DNA from 3 places in the Blautia sp. OM07-19 genome. Region 1 is predicted to be linked to each of the others. Evidence: predicted binding sites of a transcription regulator. Region 1 holds the regulator's gene; each other region holds the start of a gene.

The links. The regulator Rex, encoded in region 1, represses fermentation and respiration genes when NADH is low (regulators of the CRP and FNR family bind a similar motif). The targets are predictions, from matches to a motif close to ATTGTTAANTANTTAACAAT.
Region 2: a site for Rex is predicted at 3,424-3,443, ahead of pckA (phosphoenolpyruvate carboxykinase (ATP)). Genes of this name have one in related genera too.
Region 3: a site for Rex is predicted at 4,928-4,947, ahead of adhE (bifunctional acetaldehyde-CoA/alcohol dehydrogenase). Genes of this name have one in related genera too.

Annotation. Positions count from the first base shown of each region.
Region 1 is NZ_QULA01000042.1:7,531-14,372, forward strand. Features, by position in the region: gene DXC01_RS17905 (S8 family peptidase) at 48-884, shown strand; gene DXC01_RS17910 (NADP-dependent isocitrate dehydrogenase) at 1,021-2,229, shown strand; gene abc-f (ribosomal protection-like ABC-F family protein) at 2,272-4,194, opposite strand; gene DXC01_RS17920 (redox-sensing transcriptional repressor Rex) at 4,353-5,009, shown strand; gene DXC01_RS17925 (NAD(P)H-hydrate dehydratase) at 5,103-6,695, shown strand; gene alr (alanine racemase) at 6,753-6,842, shown strand, end outside.
Region 2 is NZ_QULA01000017.1:65,290-72,131, reverse strand. Features, by position in the region: gene DXC01_RS12300 (MATE family efflux transporter) at 85-1,443, shown strand; gene DXC01_RS12295 (glycoside hydrolase family 2 protein) at 1,462-3,264, opposite strand; gene pckA (phosphoenolpyruvate carboxykinase (ATP)) at 3,589-5,193, shown strand; gene DXC01_RS12285 (alpha-amylase family glycosyl hydrolase) at 5,320-6,842, shown strand, end outside.
Region 3 is NZ_QULA01000005.1:28,856-35,697, reverse strand. Features, by position in the region: gene add (adenosine deaminase) at 1-529, opposite strand, end outside; gene DXC01_RS05355 (AI-2E family transporter) at 620-1,924, opposite strand; gene adhE (bifunctional acetaldehyde-CoA/alcohol dehydrogenase) at 2,189-4,798, opposite strand; gene DXC01_RS05345 (GTP pyrophosphokinase) at 5,305-6,006, shown strand; gene DXC01_RS05340 (pyridoxal phosphate-dependent aminotransferase) at 6,152-6,842, opposite strand, start outside.

The DNA.
Region 1 (6,842 bases):
GATATCCGGAATACACTAAAATAAGCCCATTTATAAGGAGTATATTCATGAAGCAGTCAGCTTATACCGGAAAAGGGGTTGGTGTGGCACTTTTTGATACGGGAATTTATCCTCATATGGATTTTGGTGATCGTATTTATGCTTTTGCAGATTTTATATCATACAGGAAATTACCTTACGATGATAATGGTCATGGAACGTGTGTGGCGGGGATCTTAGGAGGCAGCGGAGCGGCTTCTATGGGAAAGTACAAAGGGATGGCACCGGGATGTTCGCTGATCGGGCTTAAGGTGCTGGATCGTTTTGGAAACGGCAATAAGGAGGATATCCTGGCGGCGTTTCAGTGGCTTATGAACCATCGGGAGGAGTACAGGATCCGAGTGGTGAATATTTCTGTCGGCACGACATATCGTACCAGGAATGACAAGGATGTTCTGGTGCGCGGCGTGGAACAGCTCTGGGATCAGGGACTGGTGGTCGTTGCGGCAGCGGGAAACCAGGGACCGGAGCCGGGCAGTATCACTGCTCCGGGGTGCAGCAAAAAGGTGATCACGGTGGGTTCCAGCGATATGCTTATGGGAAAAGAGGGAATCTCCGGGCGAGGGCCGACGTTTGAGTGTGTCTGTAAACCGGATCTGGTGGCACCGGGACGCCGGATCATGTCGTGTGCGGCCGGGGCGGGAAATACGTATGGAATGAAAAGCGGTACGTCGATGTCCACGCCAATGATCTCCGGGGCGGCGGCACTTGCACTGGAAAAAGATCCCATGCTCACCAACGTAGATATCAAGATGATGCTCCGCGACAGCGCAGACGACCTCGGTCTTCCGAAAAATCAGCAGGGATGGGGAAAATTTAACTGTAAAAAGTTCCTTTCGCTGTGATTTTCAGGAAAATTCACAGAATTTACTTTGGTAAAGCCTGAAAGTATTGACGGGAATGATTTTTTTCGTTACAATGGAACAAATCGTTGCTGTAAATAGCGACAGCAAACCAGTGATATGCAGAGAGGAGAACATTATGAAAAAAATTCAGATGACAACGCCATTAGTCGAAATGGACGGAGATGAGATGACCAGAATTCTCTGGAAGATGATCAAGGACGAATTATTACTTCCGTATATTGATCTGAATACAGAATACTATGACCTTGGTCTTGCACACCGCAATGATACCGATGACCAGGTAACCATCGATGCAGCAGAAGCAACCAAGAAATATGGTGTTGCAGTTAAATGTGCGACCATCACTCCAAACCACGCACGTATGGAAGAATACGACCTCAAGAAAATGTACAAGAGCCCGAACGGAACAATCCGTGCGATTCTGGACGGAACTGTATTCCGTGCCCCGATCGTAGTAAAGGGAATCGAGCCATGCGTACGCAACTGGAAGAAACCGATCACTCTTGCACGTCACGCATATGGGGACATTTACAAGAACACAGAGATGTACGTTGACAAACCGGGTAAAGTAGAGCTTGTCTATACTTCCGAGGATGGAGAAGAGAAACGTGCTCTGGTACAGGAATTCAAGGCTCCGGGAGTTGCCATGGGTATGCACAACATGGAAGCTTCTATTGAGAGTTTTGCAAGAAGCTGCTTCAACTATGCACTGGATACCAAGCAGGATGTATGGTTTGGCGCGAAGGATACCATTTCCAAGACTTACGATGCCAAATTTAAACAGGTCTTCCAGACAGTATTTGACAATGAGTTCAAGGAGAAATTCGAGGAAGCAGGTCTTACTTACTTCTACAGCCTGATCGATGATATCGTAGCCCGTGTCATGAAAGCAGAGGGTGGATTTATCTGGGCATGCAAGAACTACGATGGAGATGTTATGAGTGATATGGTATCTTCTGCATTTGGTTCTCTTGCGATGATGACATCTGTTCTTGTTTCTCCGAACGGATACTATGAGTATGAAGCTGCTCACGGAACGGTACAGAGACATTATTATCGTCATCTGGAGGGCGGCGAGACTTCCACAAACTCCGTTGCAACCATCTTTGCATGGACAGGAGCACTACGCAAACGTGGGGAACTCGATGGAAATCAGGAACTTGCACAGTTCGCAGACAAACTGGAAGAAGCAACTCTTTCCACCATCGAATCCGGAAAGATGACCAAAGACCTGGCACTGATCACCAGCATTGAGAATCCGACCGTACTGAACAGCGAGCAGTTTATCCTTGCGATCAGAGAGACTCTGGATACATTACTTTAATTTAAAAATACATCAAAAAATAAAAATGGGAAACCCAAGGCATTACGCCAGGGTTTCCCATTTTTCGTAGAGTTCTTCAAGTTCTTGTTGGATTTTGTCTTTTTCGCGGCTGAGTTCTGCACAGCGTCCGACGTTGGTGCAGACATCCGGGAGAACCAGTGTTTCATCGATTTCTTTATCGCGGGTTTCGAGTTCTTCGATCCGCGCTTCTGTTTTCTTAAGTTCTGCTTCCTGCTTACGCTTACGTGCCTGTTCTTCTTTCTGCTGCTGCCAGGTGAGCTTTCCTTCAGATGCTGTGGCTGGTGCGGTTTCCTGCACAGTTACAGTTTCCTGCTGCACCGGAGCGTATTTCTCAGTGAGTTCTTCTTTTTTCTCAAGGTAGTAATCGTAATCACCGATATAGTTGACAACGGCCTGATTGGTCAGTTCCAGGATCCTGGTCGCGGTCTGGTTGATGAAATATCGGTCATGAGAAACATAAAAGACCGTACCGGTGTAACTGTTCAGCGCTTCTTCGAGGATTTCTTTGGAAGCGATATCAAGGTGGTTGGTCGGCTCATCGAGGATCAGGAAGTTTGCCTCGGAGAGCATCAGCTTCGCGAGGGAAACACGGCCGCGCTCACCACCGGAGAGAGAGGAGATCACTTTGAAAACATCATCACCGGTAAAGAGGAAGGCGGCGAGCATGTTTCGAATCTCTGTCTCGGTAAGTGTCGGGTAAGTATCGGAAATTTCCTCAAAGATCGTCTTCTCCGCGTGGAGTACATGGTGTTCCTGGTCATAATATCCGATCTGAACCTTGGAGCCCAGGGAAAAAGTTCCTGAGTCTGCCGGGATAAGATCGTTGAGGATCTTGAGCATGGTCGTCTTGCCGGTACCGTTGTTTCCGATCAGAGCAACGCGCTCACCACGCTTGATCTGGAAAGAGATATCGGTAAAAAGTGTCTGCTCCGGAAAGCTCTTGGAAAGTTCTTCTACCGTGAGAACATCGTTTCCACTGACAACTCTCGGTTCCAGAGAAAGCCGCATCTGGCTCTGGACCTCGGTCGGTTTCTCGATCCGCTGGATCTTACCGAGCATTTTTTCACGGCTTTCTGCGCGGCGGATGGATTTCTCACGGTTGAAGGATTTCAGCTTGACGATGACGGCTTCCTGATGCTTGATGTCTCTCTGCTGGTTAAGGTAAGCCTTGTACTGTGCGTCACGAAGCTGTGCTTTCTTTTCGGCGTAAGCGGAGTAATTGCCACTGTACATGCGGACCTGGGCGGCATCGATCTCAATGACCTTCGTTACAACTTTATCAAGGAAATAACGGTCATGGGAGACGATAAATACAGCACCCGGATAATTCAGAAGATAAGTTTCCAGCCAGGAAATACTCTCCATGTCGAGGTGGTTGGTCGGCTCATCGAGGAGAAGAATGTCCGGCTTGGAGATCAGGAGTTTACCAAGAGCGACACGGGTCTTCTGTCCACCGGAGAGGGTTTCGACCTGTTTGGCAAAATCTTCGTCCGTAAAGCCAAGACCCTTGAGGACACCCATTAGCTCGCTCTTGTAGGCATAGCCGTTTTCCAGCTCAAATTCGTGGGTCAGGCGGGTGTAGGTGTTCATCAGACGGTCAAGTTCCTCGCCGGAAGCGTTTTTCATCTGGACTTCGATCGCACGCATGCGGTCTTCCATGTCGATGATGTACTGCTTGGTTGTGAGCAGTTCCTCATAGACGGTGCGGTGTCCGCTGACATCCTGATACTGTGCGAGATAACCGATCTTCTTGTCCTTCATCAGAACGACCTGACCGGAATCCGCAGAAATTTCATTCATTATAATACGGAGAAGGGTTGTCTTACCTGCTCCGTTGTTGCCGATGAGAGCGGCTTTTTCACGCTCTTCTATATGAAATGAGGCATCGTTCAAAATGACTTTTTCGCCAAAAGATTTGCTGATGCCCTGACACGATAAAATCATAAATATTCCTCCAAAGTCAATATACGCTATGATTATAAGGTTAAATGATGGCTTTGTAAAGGAAATTTCCTCAAAAATTGTATAGATTTGACAACATTGATTGACAATAAAATAACATTTCGGTATAATTAACAGGAAAGTATAAGGAGGGGACAACGGTGGAAGCAAAACAGATATCAAAAGCTGTAATTAAGAGACTGCCCCGGTATTATCGCTATCTTGGCGAGTTACTGGAAGACAATGTTGAACGTATATCTTCCAATGACCTTAGTAAGAAAATGCGTGTCACAGCATCGCAGATCCGCCAGGATTTGAATAATTTTGGAGGATTTGGGCAGCAGGGATACGGTTATAATGTGAAATATCTCTATACAGAAATCGGTAAGATCCTTGGACTGGATGAGGTACATCCGATGATCATCATCGGTGCCGGTAATCTTGGACAGGCACTTGCCAATTACGTTGACTTTGAAAAACGTGGTTTTAAGCTGGAAGGGATTTTTGATGTCAATCCGGTACTGGAGGGCATCGCGGTCCGTGGAATTGAGATCCAGATGATCAGTAATCTCCCATTCTTCCTCAGAGAGAAGAATATTGAGATTGCGATTCTCACATTGCCGAAGAACAAGGCGAAGGATATGGCAGATATCCTGATCGAGAATGGTATCAAGGCAATCTGGAATTTTGCACATATCGATCTGGAGACTCCGGAGGATGTCATTGTAGAGAACGTACATCTTTCTGAGAGTCTGATGACGTTATCTTACAATCTCAGTCAATATCGTCAGGAACACGTGGAAGAGCAGCAATCATAACATGAGGACAGCAAGAGGCTGTTACCCGGCTCCTTAATGAAGGCGGCTGCGTAACAGCTTTTTGCTTTGTATCGTATATCGAGGAGATATCAGATGAAACGAATTGTAGGCGGATCGGAAATGAAAGCACTGGATGGCTGCACCATTACCGGAATGGGAGTTCCGTCCTGTGTGCTGATGGAACGGGCGGCACTGGCTGTTGTGGATGCAATGGAAGGACATTTTGCGGAAATGTCACAGAAACAGCGGATCTTGTGCGTCTGCGGAGGCGGGAACAACGGCGGAGACGGAGTCGCAATCGCCAGGATCCTGCATCTGCATGGATATAACGCGGAAATCTATATGCTCGGAAATCCGGATCACCGCACAAAGGAAACACGCCGCCAGCTTAAGATCGCAGAGAATTATCAGGTCCCTCTGGTGAATAACCTGGCAGCAGGAGAATATACTACTATAGTAGATGCCATCTTCGGCGTTGGGCTTGACCGCTCGATCGAAGGAAAATACAGAGAAGTCATTCAGGCTTTGAACGAGGTTTCTGCATGGAAAGTGGCGGTAGATCTGCCGTCCGGGGTATGCAGCAACACGGGCAGAGAGCTTGGAATCGCATTTCGTGCGGATCTGACGGTGACGTTTGCATTCTGTAAAACAGGCTTGTGTTTTTATCCAGGCAAAAATTTTGCGGGAAAAATTGTTGTAGCAGATGTCGGCATCTACGAGAATCCGGATCTTCCGACACAGAAAGCGGCACTTGAGAAAAAAGATCTCCAGAAGCTTCCTCTGCGCGCCGCGAATGGGAACAAGGGTACGTTTGGCAAGGTTCTTGTCGTTGCCGGAAGCAAAGGAATGTGCGGGGCAGCGTATCTCTGTGCAGAGGGCGCCTTCGCTGCCGGAGCCGGGATGGTCAAGATCCTGACGGATGAGGAGAATCGCATTCCACTGCAGACGCTTCTTCCGGAGGCGATGTTTGCAGATGATGCTGGCGGCAACGAAGCATGGGTTAATGCAATGCACTGGTGCGACATTGTGGTGATCGGACCAGGACTTGGACAGTCTGAGAAAAGTGCACGGAAAACAGAATTTTATCTTGCCCATGCGCAGAGAATGGGGAAACCTGTGATCATGGATGCGGATGGACTGAACCTGCTCTCGAAACATCCGGAGTGGAAGAAATATCTTCAGCACAGCCAGGTGATCTGTACGCCGCATCTTGGCGAGACGAGTCGGCTGAGTGAAAATTTTATGACTTCTAAAAATAGCGGATTGTTTTCAGAAGCAGCGGATCGGGCACTCTCCATACCGGAAATTCAGCAAAATCTCATTTGGACAGCATCGAATTTTGCAAGGGAAAATGGCGTGGTCTGTGTGCTCAAAGATGCAGTGACTGTTGTTGCAGATCCGAAGAGGGATTTTTGCTGGATCAATCAAAGCGGGAATCCAGGAATGGCGACTGCGGGAAGCGGGGATGTCCTGTCGGGGATCCTGGCAGGGGTTCTGTGTGCATTCCGTTCAGATCCGGAGAATACGGTGGATCTGGCAAAGCAGGCGGCTTTTGGCGTATTCCTTCACGGGCTGGCAGGAGATAAGGCTGTCGAGGAAAAAGGCACTTACGGAATGAAAGCCGGAGACATTGCGCGGGCAGCGGCGAAAGTTCTTAAAGACAGAGAAACTATGCAGGAACTCTGATAAGTTTCAAAAATCCAGATAAAAATAATTGCATTACGCAGTAAGGAGATAAAGATCATGAAAAAATTCGAAAGAGTAAAGGCCGTCGTATCCCTGGATGCGATCGCACATAACTTTGCAGAGATGAAGAAAAACATTGCCAAGGGT
Region 2 (6,842 bases), on a different contig from region 1:
TTTTGTATATTCTCTTTACAATCCTCGAATCCTGTCGTATCTTAAAGACAGGTGAGAAAATCAATCAATATCGAGGTTTATGTTATGTGTGAAAATTCAAAGAAAGAGGCCCGTTCGATCACGATGACGACGGGCTCTTTGTGGAGAAATATTTTTCTGTTCAGTATTCCGCTGATGTGCTCTCAGCTTCTGGAAGTTATCTTTAACTTAAGCGACGTTGCTGTTGTTGGCCAGTTCGCAGATTATAAGGCACTTGGAGCGGTCGGTTCTACGACGCTGCTGGTAACATTGTTTGTGGGATTTCTGATCGGTATGGGCAGCGGTGTTAATGTCCGGGTCGCCCACGCACTTGGCTCCGGGGACCGACAGGTCACTGAGAACACCATTCATTCAGCTCTGCTCCTCTGTGCACTGATGGGACTGCTGGTCGGTGCTGTGTGCTTCTTCTTTTCCGGCGGGATGCTTAAACTTTTGAACACCAAGGATGATCTGATCGGGCAGGCTTCCCTTTACCTGAAGATTTACGCGGTCGGTCTTCCTGCGATGGGTGTTTACAACTTTGGTAATGGAGTGTTAAGTGCCCGCGGAGATACGAAACGCCCGCTTTATTATCTGGCTGCAGCCGGTGTTCTGAATGTTATTTTGAACCTGTTTTTTGTCATCGTATTACATATGGCAGCCGCGGGTGTTGCCACAGCTACTGCGATCGCACAGTATGCTTCTGCCGCTCTGATCATGACGCATCTGCTTCGCCGCAGGGATGAATGCCATGTTTCACTGAAAAAAGTCAGACTGCACAAGGACACCAGCATTGCCATCCTGATGATCGGGGTCCCGGCAGGTATCCAGAATGCGATCTTTGCGATCGCAAACCTGTTCGTACAGAGCGGTGTCAATTCCTTTGATACCTATATGGTCTCCGGAAATGCGGCGGCTACCAATGCGGACACGATCATTTATAATGTCATGTATGCTTTTTATATCGCATGTTCCAGTTTTATGAGCCAGAACTACGGTGCAGGAAACAAAAAAAGAGTTCTGAAGAGCTACTTTATCAGCCTGTTTTATTCCTTCAGTATAGGACTGATCCTTGGACTGCTCCTCTTTCTCTTTGGTCATCAGTTCCTGTCACTGTTTGCCACGGATGCTGCCGTTATCGATGCCGGCATGCAGCGGATCAAGATCATGGCGTTTTCTTACTGTGTGTCCTCTTTTATGGACTGTACGATCGCCGCATCCCGTGGGATCGGAAAGACCATCATCCCGACGATCATTATCATCATGGGCTCCTGCGTCTTCCGTATCATATGGATCTACACGATCTTTGCCTGGGTCCACACCATCCCGGCACTGTTTCTTCTGTATCTGTTTTCATGGATCATCACATCGATCGCAGAGATCATCTACTTTACTGTCAGCTACCGGAAACTCAGCGTCCGGTAGCTGATTTTTTATTCTTTATTAAAAAGGCTCGATCTTCCGCACTTCACGATCATAAGTAAAAACACCGTTGACCTCTTCTTCCACATCTGTCCACTGTGTGTAGATACTGGCACTTAAGCCCTGTGGGATCAGATTTCGCACACCCTGCCATCTTTCGAGGAAACGCTTCTCGAGATCTTTTTTGTTTTTGCAGATTCCATAGCCGTATAGTTTTTCTTTTGCACAGTGACCTGGTTCCCGATAGCTGTAACCGCCAAATTCTGAAAGAACGGAAGCCCTCTCTCGTTCCGGGCGGATGAACAATTTAAAGAAATAATTATGCAGGCTGGAAAAATCTCCGCCTCCCTGGTCAAACCATCCACTTGCCTGATCGATCAGCCGGTTCGGATCAAGTCTGCGGACGATCCTGGTCATATCCTCTGTCTGAAACTGTCCCCAGCCTTCGTTGAAGATCACCCATGCCGCAATGCTGGGATGATTTCCAAGAAGCCGGATCGTCTCTTTCATTTCCCGGATAAATTCCAGGCGGCCGGCTTTTGCTTCTCTGGAAAGCAGTCTCGGATAAACGTCACGCATTGGGATCCGAAGCCAGGAAAGCAGAGTCGCACCGTAAGTTACAAACCAGTGTTTATAGTAACTTCCACCATTGACCATATCCTGCCAGACTACGATTCCAAGTCTGTCGCAGTGATAATACCATCGCTGCGGCTCGATCTTGAGATGCTTCCGCACCATGTTGAAGCCGGTCTTTTTCATTTCCTGGATGTCAAAGATCATCGCTGCATCAGATGGCGGCGTGTACAGACTCTCCGGCCAGTATCCCTGGTCGAGCACGCCATTCTGGAATTGTACTTCGCCGTTAAGACAGATCCGCAGGAATTCCTCATGAACTTTCGTTTCCAGAGAAAACTTCCGCATGGCGAAATAGCTGATGGCTCTGTCGTCTCCCAACTTTACTTCAAAATAATAAAGATACGGAGTTTCACAGTTCCACAGAGAAATGGACTCAATCGGGATCTCGATCCATTTGTCACTTACAGCCAGTACTGCTGTTTCCAGCATATCCTCTGTAGAAATCTGTGACGGTTTCACTACCGGATCTGGATAAAGTCCTGGTTTTCGTATTTTTATTTCTATCGGAAGATTTCTGGAAAGTTTATCCACATTCTTTTTATCTGTACTATAACTGGAACTTACTTTGATCCTGATGATCTTTTTCTCGATATCCGGAACTGTTTTTATTTCTTTTATGTAGGTTTCCGGCACTTTTTCCAGCCATACTGTCTGCCAGATGCCGCTCTGGGCGGTATAAAACATGCCGCCTGCATTAAGTTTCTGTTTTCCCTTCGAATGGTAGGAAGTATCACTCAAGTCTTTGACAGCTACTATAAGTTCATTTGCGCTTTCCTGCGCGTATCTGGAAATATCCACTTCAAACGGAAGATATCCTCCCGTATGACGTTTCACCTTATGTCCGTTAATCCGAACTTCACAGGACTGATCTACCGCACCGAAATGGAGCAGGATGCGGTTTTGCCCCTTTTCTCTGTCCCAGCCCGGAAGATCGAAATTTCTCCGGTACCACAGATATTCATCTGGTTTAAGCTGACGTCCGACTCCTGAAAGAGCTGTCTCAGGCGAAAACGGCACGAGGATCCTGCCCTCATACTGCTGTGGCTGTTTATAGTCTATAGTAAAAGCATAATCCCACCAGCCATTGAGGATCTGATAATCTTCTCTCATCAGAAGTGGTCTCGGATATTCCTCCAGCACATGATCCCTGTCGAGATTTTTTCCCCATCTTGTGTAAAGCTGCTTCATAAGATTCCCGTCCTTTCTGATGATATTTCTGCCTGGTGATGCCAGCAAATGCTTTCTATATTATATATAGAAGATTTTTTTTTATTCATTGTACATTTGGGGAATACTTATGTCAAGAAAGCAGGATAATGCTGAAATCACTGCCCAAACACGACATGCAGTGTTAAATTATTATCATTTTTTCAAAATTTAATGGTTTTTTTATTGCTTTTATTGATGAATTATGTATAATAATCTCTATGAGAAGTCGGAGTGTTCCACTTCTTAGAGGTTAAAGCAGCCAGCATATAGATGGCTCCAATAAAGAAGAGAGGTAAATGTAAGATGGCAAAAATCGATTTAACTAAGTATGGCATCACAGGTACAACAGAAGTTGTATACAATCCTTCTTATGAAGTATTATTCGAGGAAGAGACTAAAGCAGGTCTTGAAGGCTTCGAAGTAGGACAGGAAACAGAACTTGGCGCTGTTAACGTTATGACAGGTATCTATACAGGACGTTCTCCTAAAGATAAATTCATCGTTATGGATGAGAACTCCAAAGATACCGTTTGGTGGACTTCTGATGAATACAAGAATGACAACCATCCTGCAACACAGGAAGCTTGGGCAGCTTGTAAAGCACTTGCTCAGAAAGAACTTTCCAACAAGAAACTTTTCGTAGTTGACGCATTCTGCGGTGCTAACGCTGATACTCGTATGGCTATCCGTTTCATCGTTGAAGTTGCATGGCAGGCACACTTTGTTACAAACATGTTCATCCAGCCAACAGCTGAAGAACTTGAGACATTTGAGCCAGATTTCGTTGTATACAATGCTTCCAAAGCAAAAGTTGAAAACTACAAAGAACTTGGCCTCAACTCTGAAACAGCTGTAATGTTCAACATTACATCCAAAGAGCAGGTTATCATCAACACATGGTACGGCGGAGAAATGAAGAAAGGTATGTTCTCTATGATGAACTACTTCCTTCCACTGAAAGGCATCGCAGCTATGCACTGCTCTGCTAACACAGACATGAATGGCGAAAACACAGCTATCTTCTTCGGACTTTCCGGAACAGGTAAAACAACTCTTTCCACAGACCCGAAACGTCTCCTGATCGGTGATGACGAGCACGGCTGGGATGACAACGGTGTATTCAACTTTGAAGGCGGATGCTATGCTAAGGTTATCAACCTTGACAAAGACTCTGAGCCGGACATCTACAATGCAATCAAACGTAACGCTCTTCTTGAGAACGTAACAGTTGATGCAAACGGAAAGATTGACTTCAACGATAAGAGCGTAACAGAGAACACTCGTGTTTCCTATCCGATCGACCACATCGAAAAAATCGTTCGCCCGATCTCTTCTGCACCGGCAGCTAAGAACGTAATCTTCCTGTCCGCAGATGCATTCGGCGTACTTCCTCCAGTATCTATCCTGACAGAAGCTCAGACACAGTACTACTTCCTGTCCGGATTCACAGCAAAACTTGCTGGTACAGAGCGTGGAATCACAGAGCCTACACCTACATTCTCAGCTTGCTTTGGCCAGGCATTCCTGGAACTGCACCCAACAAAATATGCAGAAGAGCTTGTTAAGAAAATGGAACAGAGCGGAGCAAAAGCTTACCTCGTTAACACAGGATGGAATGGAACAGGCAAACGTATCTCCATTAAAGACACTCGTGGTATCATCGATGCTATCCTCAACGGAGATATCAACAACGCTCCTACCAAGACAATTCCATACTTCAACTTTGAAGTTCCTACAGAACTTACAGGCGTTGATACAGGAATCCTTGACCCACGTGACACATACGCAGATGCTGCTCAGTGGGAAGAAAAAGCAAAAGATCTTGCTGCAAGATTCATCAAGAACTTCGCTAAATATGAAGGAAATGAAGCTGGTAAAGCACTTGTTGCTGCTGGTCCTCAGTTATAATTTCATATTTGAACCAAAGAGGGGCTGCCGTACATACGGACAGCCCCATTATTTTTTACCGGGCATGTTCTGTTTCATGCAGCATTCCGGCGATAAAAAAATAACTACGAAACGAGATGATAACCTATGAGTTGGTACAATGAAGCAATTTTTTATCACATCTATCCACTTGGACTTTGCGGTGCACCGAAACAGAATGAGTACACCACTCCTGTCCACCGTCTGAACACTCTCCTCCCATGGATCAACCACATCAAAGAGATCGGATGCACCGCCCTGTACATCGGACCTCTCTTCGAAAGTGTCGGACATGGTTATGAAACCACCGATTATAAGAAGCTTGACTCCCGTCTTGGAACAAACGAAGACCTGACCGCTTTTGTCAAAGCATGTCACGAAAAAGGCATCAAAGTAATCTTCGACGGTGTATTCAACCACACAGGACGTGATTTCTTTGCATTCAAGGATATCCAGAAGAACCGCGAACATTCTCAGTACCTTAACTGGTACTGCAATGTCAATTTCTGGGGAAACAATGAATACAATGACGGATTTTCCTATGACAACTGGGGCGGATACAATCTGCTTGTCAAGCTGAACCAGCGAAATCCGGAAGTCCAGAATTATATCTGTGATGTGATTCGCTACTGGGTTTCTGAGTTTGATGTCGATGGAATCCGTCTGGATGCCGCTGATGTCCTGGATTTTGATTTCATGCGTGCACTCCGCCGTACTGCCGAGGAAGTCAAACCTGATTTCTGGCTGATGGGTGAAGTTATCCATGGCGATTACAGCCGCTGGGTAAATGGCGAGACACTGCACAGTGTCACAAACTATGCTCTGCACAAAGCTCTTTACAGTGGACACAATGACCATAACTATTTCGAGATCGCACATACAGTGAAATATCTCCAGAACATGGGAAATCTTGATCTGTACAACTTTGTTGACAATCACGATGTAGAACGAATCTACACCAAACTGTCCAATAAAGCGCATTTTAATCCGGTTCATGTACTTCTTTATACTCTTCCGGGAGTTCCAAGTATCTATTATGGTTCTGAGTTTGGAATTGAAGGACGCAAGGAACGTTCCTCTGATGACAGCCTGAGACCTGCCCTGGTTCTTGCAGACTACGCAGATGCGAAAGAAACAAATCCATGTACAGCTCTGGTTGCCGCTCTTGGAAAGATCAGACAGAATACCCCGGCTCTGAGCTACGGAAGTTATGCAGAACTGCAGCTTACTAACCGCCAGTTTGCTTTTGCCCGTGATCTGGACGGTGTGCGCGTGGTCGTAACTGTCAACAATGATGACAACGATGCTTGGATGAACCTCCCTGCCGGAAATGCATCTGAATATGTCGGCACTCTGACCGGTCAGAAAGTTTCTGTCGAGGGCGAACGCATCAATGTATGTGTTCATGCAAACAGCGGTGAGATCTGGGTACCTGCCGGTGATATGCCGGAGTACACGCCTGTCAAGGTAGAGGTGAAGGAAAAAGCTGTTAAAGAATCTGTCAAAGAAGAGACTCCTGCTGCCGAAGAGACTGCTGTTGCTGAAGAGACTACAGTTGCTGAAAAAACATCTGCCACAAAGACAGAGGAAAAAGAAACTGCTTCCGAAAGTACAGATGTAAATACTATCAG
Region 3 (6,842 bases), on a different contig from region 1:
ACAGTTCCATGAACTCCGACATTGGATATGCTGCCTCTGCTCCAGCAAGGTCTGCTCCGCATACACCGGAACCGAGATATTCCCTTGCCGCCTTGAGCATACGATAATTCTCTTCCTCGCTATGATGGCGCATTGCACAGGTGAGTACTCCGTACTCTACTCCAAAATCTTTCCTGCCGCGTTCCAGACCACTAAGAAGTGCTTCGATCACTTTGCTGCAGTTCATATCCTCTGTCTCTGAGAACAGCGGAGCGAAACGGATCTCTGCATAGCAGACATTTTCCTGGCTCATGCTGCGAAGTACATCATAACCGGCTTCCGCAAGTCCCTGTTCGTCCATGAGGCATCGGCCCGGGATGTCAAATTTCTCAAGATATTCGGCAAGACTCGTACAGTCGTCAGAAACTGTAAGTTCTTCCTGGCTGACCTGTCTTCCAAGTCTTTTCTCTATAAATTCTCTGCTGAGTGAACCGTCCAGATGACAGTGCAGCTCTACTTTTGGCAGTTGTTTCAGTTCTTCTTTCGTCATATTCATTCTCCTTTTCCTTCCATTTCTGAAAAGAACTGATCCGGCGGGCATCACGAGACTGCACCTGAATCAGTTCTTAATTACTTTGAATCAATGTTTCTGTTGTTTCTTTTTCTTCAGAAGCTGAACCTTTGCCTCAAGAAGTTTCTCTCTGGAAAGTTTCGGCTCGGAAGATTTTTCCTTCAGTGGTTCCGGCTTGTGGAAGCTATTATCGTATTCTTCTCTCATGTCTTCTTTGTGGTTCTTCTGAAGTCCTCTGTTTGTCAGTTTCCTGATAATATCATAGAGTACGCCAAAAAGCGGAACCGCAATGACCATTCCCACAAGTCCCCATAATCCGCCAAACAGAAGAATGGAAAACAGCACCCAGAAGCTGGAAACGCCTGTTGTGTTTCCGAGGATCTTCGGTCCAATGATATTTCCATCTACCTGCTGAAGAATCACGATAAAGATGAGGAAATACAATGCCTGCCACGGGTTGTCAAGAAGAAGAAGTAATGCACACGGGATTGCACCGATAAAAGGTCCGAAAAACGGTATGATGTTCGTCACACCGATGACAACGCTGATAAACGCTGCAGATTCAAATCCCAACAACGTTGTCCCTGCAAAACAGATCACACCGATGATTGCAGAGTCGATGATCTTGCCAACAAAGAATCCATTGAACATCTTGTCTGTGTAATGGACTTCTTCCTCGATGATCTGTGCCCATTTGTTCGGGAATATACCATACAGGAGAAGTTTCGCCTGTGCGCCAAACAGTTTGCGGCTGGCAAGGAGATATACTGCAATCAAAAATCCGAGGAACATATTCTTGAATACACTCAGGACTTCAATCAACTGTACGGTAAGATTCCCTATAATCCCCTGAATTGTCTGCATCATACTGGAATTCGCACTCAGAATGTCATTCAGACCACTTTCAATCTGTGAAGAAAAATGATTAAAATATGCCTGAAGCTGCGGCTGATCCTGGAGCACCTGATCTATCATACGATTGCAGTATGCAAGCCGTGCCGGAAGGATACGGATGATTTTGATCGTACTGTCCCATACCTGCGGTAAGATCAGCAGGATCAGCAGAACTACGAGAGTCACTGCACATATGATCGCTATTGCAATGGAAAGAAACTTCATTCCCTTTTTCTGTTTCTCAGTTGCATTTGGAAACCATTTCAGGAATCTGTCATCCATCCGGTTGCACATCGGTGCAAGGATATAAGCGATCAGTGCGCCATACAGGAATGGTTTCAGGATATTAAAGATCACGCGGATTCCTGCTGCGATACTCTGGCTCTGGTTCAGGATATACATGATCGCAAATCCAAACGCCAGGACTGCTGCACCTGTAATTCCAAGTTTCACGTATTTTGTGTTTTCATTCTGTTTCAATAATCATGCCCCCTGAAGCTTAACGCTTCCTTTGTTCCACATAAGATGTATGTGGTTTTTGTTTGATTTTACCATATCTGTTGGTGTTTATTGTAACATTCGTGTTCTTTCTTTTCAACACACAAAGTCTTAAATTTGTCCGCGCAAATCTTAAACAAATCTTAACTGCCATAAAGCAACTGCCCCGGCACTACGTTCCTGTAATGCCGGGGCAATCGCCGCTTATATTATTTATATTTTATGGAAGAAAATATATCGTTTTAATTATTTACCATAGTAAGCTTTCAGGTAGATTTCTTTGAGTTCTGCGATGAGTGGGTATCTCGGGTTTGCACCAGTACACTGGTCGTTGAATGCCTGCTCGCTCATCTCATCAAGAGTCTCAATGAAGTATTTCTCGTCTACACCGTAATCTTTGATGGTAGGTTTGATCTCGATGATCTTCTTGAGTTCTTCGAGTTTCTCCAGAAGTTTCTCAAATACTTCTTTGTCATCTTTTCCTGTCAGTCCTACGAAACGGCCAACCTCTGCGTAGCGAGCCAGTGTCTTCGGATACTGATACTGCGGGAAAGTACCCATCTTAGCCGGAACTTCTGCTGCATTGTAGCGCATAACATCTGTAAGTACCAGAGCGTTTGCGATACCGTGCGGGATGTGATGGAAAGCGCCCAGTTTGTGAGCCAGGGAGTGGTTTACTCCGAGGAATGCATTTGCGAATGCCATACCAGCCATGCAGGAAGCATTTGCCATATGATCTCTTGCCTCTACATCATTTCCGTTTCTGTATGCTCTTGGCAGATAATCAAATACCAGTTTGATTGCACGGAGTGCAAGACCGTCTGTGTAGTCAGAAGCCATCATGGATACATATGCCTCAAGAGCATGTGTCATAACGTCGATACCGGAAGCACTTGTCAGTCCTTTTGGTGCACTCATCATGTTGTCTGTATCTACGATCGCCATATCCGGTAACAGTTCGTAGTCAGCCAGAGGCCATTTGATTCCTGTTTCTTTGTCTGTGATGATGGCGAAAGGTGTTACCTCAGAACCTGTACCGGAAGATGTAGGTACGGCGATGAAGTAAGCTTTTTTACCCATTTTCGGGAATGTATAGATTCTCTTACGGATATCCATGAAGTCCATTGCCATATCATCGAAGTCTGCATCCGGGTTTTCATAGAGAACCCACATGATCTTACCAGCATCCATTGCGGATCCACCACCCATTGCGATGATGCAGTCTGGTTCGAATGCACGCATTGCTGCAGCACCTGCTCTTGCAGAAGCGAGGGACGGGTCTGGTTCTACATCAGAGAAGCATGTATGAACGATTCCCATTTCGTCAAGTTTGTCTTCGATCTTCTTGGTGTATCCATTCTTGTAAAGGAAGGAGTCCGTTACGATGAAGCAGCGTTTTTTGCCCATCACGTTTTTCAGCTCATCAAGAGCAACCGGCAGGCAGCCTTTTTTGAAGTAAACTTTTTCCGGGGTTCTCATCCAGAGCATGTTCTCTCTCCTCTCAGCAACAGTCTTGATATTGATCAGGTGTTTAACACCAACGTTTTCAGATACAGAGTTTCCACCCCAGGAACCGCATCCAAGTGTCAGAGACGGAGCGAGTTTAAAGTTGTAGAGATCTCCGATACCACCCTGAGAAGATGGAGTGTTGATCAGGATACGGCAGGTCTTCATTGCTGCTGCATGTTTTGCCATCTTTTCTTTCTCATTTACGTTGATGTACAGAGAAGATGTATGTCCATATCCACCGTCAGCTACCAGCTGTTCTGCTTTTGCGATAGCTTCGTCGAAGGTTTTTGCCTTGTACATTGCAAGTACAGGAGAAAGTTTCTCGTGTGCGAACTCTTCGCTGATATCTACAGATTCTACTTCACCGATCAGGATCTTGGTTTCTGCCGGAACAGTAACTCCTGCCATCTCAGCGATCGTAGCTGCTTTCTGTCCAACGATCTTGGCATTCAGTGCACCGTTGATCAGGATTGTTTTTCTTACTTTTTCGATTTCGTCTTTCTTAAGGAAGTAGCATCCTCTGTACTGGAACTCTTCTTTTACTGCTTTGTAAATGCCTTCAAGAACAGTTACGGACTGCTCAGAAGCACAGATCATACCATTATCAAATGTTTTGGAATGGATGATGGAGTTTACTGCAAGACGGACATCTGCTGTGTCGTCGATGATAACCGGTGTATTTCCGGCTCCAACACCAAGTGCCGGTTTTCCGGAGGAGTATGCTGCTTTAACCATTCCAGGACCACCTGTTGCAAGAATGATGTCAGCTTCCTTCATTACGAGGTTTGTAAGCTCAAGGCTTGGTACATCGATCCAGCCAATGATTCCTTCCGGAGCACCTGCTTTTACTGCTGCTTCAAGAACAACTTTGGCAGCTTCAATAGTGCTTCCTTTTGCACGTGGATGTGGGCTGATGATGATTGCGTTTCTTGTCTTCAGAGCGATCAGGGTTTTGAAGATTGCTGTGGAAGTCGGGTTTGTTGTCGGGATAACTGCTGCGATCAGACCGATCGGTTCTGCAATTTTCTTGATTCCATAAACCGGATCTTCTTCCAGTACACCACAGGTCTTGGTGTTTTTGTATGCATTGTAGATGTACTCTGCTGCGTAATGGTTCTTGATGACTTTATCTTCTACGATACCCATTCCTGTTTCTTCAACGGCTGCTTTTGCAAGCGGGATACGGGCTTTGTCTGCTGCTGTTGCGGCTGCTTTGAAGATCTTGTCTACCTGCTCCTGAGTATAGGTAGCAAAAATTTTCTGAGCTTCTTTCATCGCAGCGATCTTGGCTTCAAGTGCCTCTGGAGTGTCGATAATTGCCGGGATGTGGGTTTCTTTCTTTGCCATTTCTGAATCCTCCTGTTTTCCTCTTGTGATTTGATTCTTTCTGGTTTTAGTAGTGTGTTTGATGGTTGTGTGTGTTAATGGATTAACGTTAATTATTTATCAATCTTGCTGATGAGGCTATTGTATTAGATTGTTAATCATTTGTCAATATATTTTAACCACCTAAAAAATCCACTAAATCCCTTTTTATTTATTCTTTTTATGTAATTTGCACAACTCTACCCGGGGCATTTTTGTATATATTTATCATATTTTATGGTTACTTATTTTGCATTTTATTTTTATATGGTATTTTATATAAGTTTTTTTGTTTTTCTCTGTACAAATTAGTTATTTTGTATATAATAGAATAATACATCAGAATATATTGTCATATTCCTATTTTATCCTGCATAGATTAGAGGATAAGAGATGACACAGAACTATTCCCTGTTCTGCGATTCTCTTCTGTTTTACTTTCTTTTAACACGATCAATCTACAGATTTATTATTGAAGGAGTATTCTAATGGGAAGCGGTAATGCAATACGGGTAACAGAACCAGAAACATTCACACTGATACAATTAGAGGAAGAAAGACAGAAATTGAAAAAGAAAGAACTATTAAAGAATATGCTGACCGACAGCGAGTTCAGCATCCAGGGACAATGTGCCATCAATCTTATGATGACCAAGATCGATATCATCAACACTTTTCTGCTGATGAAGACCGGACGAAACTACATACAGATGAAGACCGGACGACTCAAGAGCTACGACAGTGTCTGCAAGAAAATGCAGAAAAAAGGCCTCGATATGAATTTCGCGCAGGCAGTGGAAAAGATCAACGACCTGATCGGGGTCCGTGCTGTGTGCGCTTATGTGGACGATATCTACAAGGTGGCTGACCTGATCCAGAAACAGCAGGACATCCGCATCATCAAGATCAAGGACTATATCAAGCAGCCCAAGAAATCCGGCTATCAGAGCCTGCATCTGATCCTGGAGATCGCAATTCCATTCCAGAATGAGAATCAATGGGTCAAACTGGAGCTTCAGCTCCGGACGGCTGCAATGGATTACTGGGCAAACCTCGACCACCAGCTCCGTTATAAGAGAGGTCAGAAACAGGCTGCCGTTATCAATGAGGAACTGCAGCAATGTGCCTCTATGATCAGCCAGCTCGATCAGAAGATGCTGGCGATCCGCAAGAAAATTGATAAGATCTGATATAATGCCATGTAAACGTAGACAGGAGCCTCTGCCTTGTATTTCTACAAGAGGGGCTCCTGTTTTTGTGGTTTTATCTAAAATCCTGTATAAATAGTGTTTTATATTGTTATTTTTTTGTCATTCTTTTGTTGTTTCATGTGGATTATTTGCCCAGTCCATACTCCGCAGCCAGTTTCTTAAACTCCGGAAGGGAATTCTGGATCGTCTCATAGGAAACACAGTATGCCAGCCTCACATATCCCGGGCAGGCAAAGGAGCTTCCCGGAACCATGAGGATATTGTATTTCTTGCCGGCCTCACAGAACTGCTTCTCATCTGCGATCGGAGATTTCACGAACAGGTAAAAAGCTCCCTGTGGTTTGATGCACTCAAATCCACATTCTGTCAGTCCATTGTAAAGTGCCAGACGGTTTCTGTCATAAGCTGCAACATCTACTTCTGCGTCTACGCATTTCTGGATGACTTTCTGCATCAGGGACGGTGCATTGACACTTCCGAGTACACGGTTTGCGATCGCTGCTGCTGTGATGACGGTTGCGCTGTCTTCCAGCTCATCCGGAATGACCAGATAACCGATACGCTCACCCGGCAAAGACAGAGATTTACTGTAGGAATATCCTACAACCGTATTCTTGTAGTATTTCGTCAGATACGGAACTTCTACGCCGTCATAAGCCAGCTCTCTGTATGGCTCATCAGAAATCAGATAGATCACAGAACCGAACTCCTGCTGTTTTTTCTCCAGGATCGCTGCAAGTTCTTTGATAGTATCCTCGGAATAAACGACACCTGTCGGATTGTGCGGTGTATTTACGATCACTGCACGAGTGTTG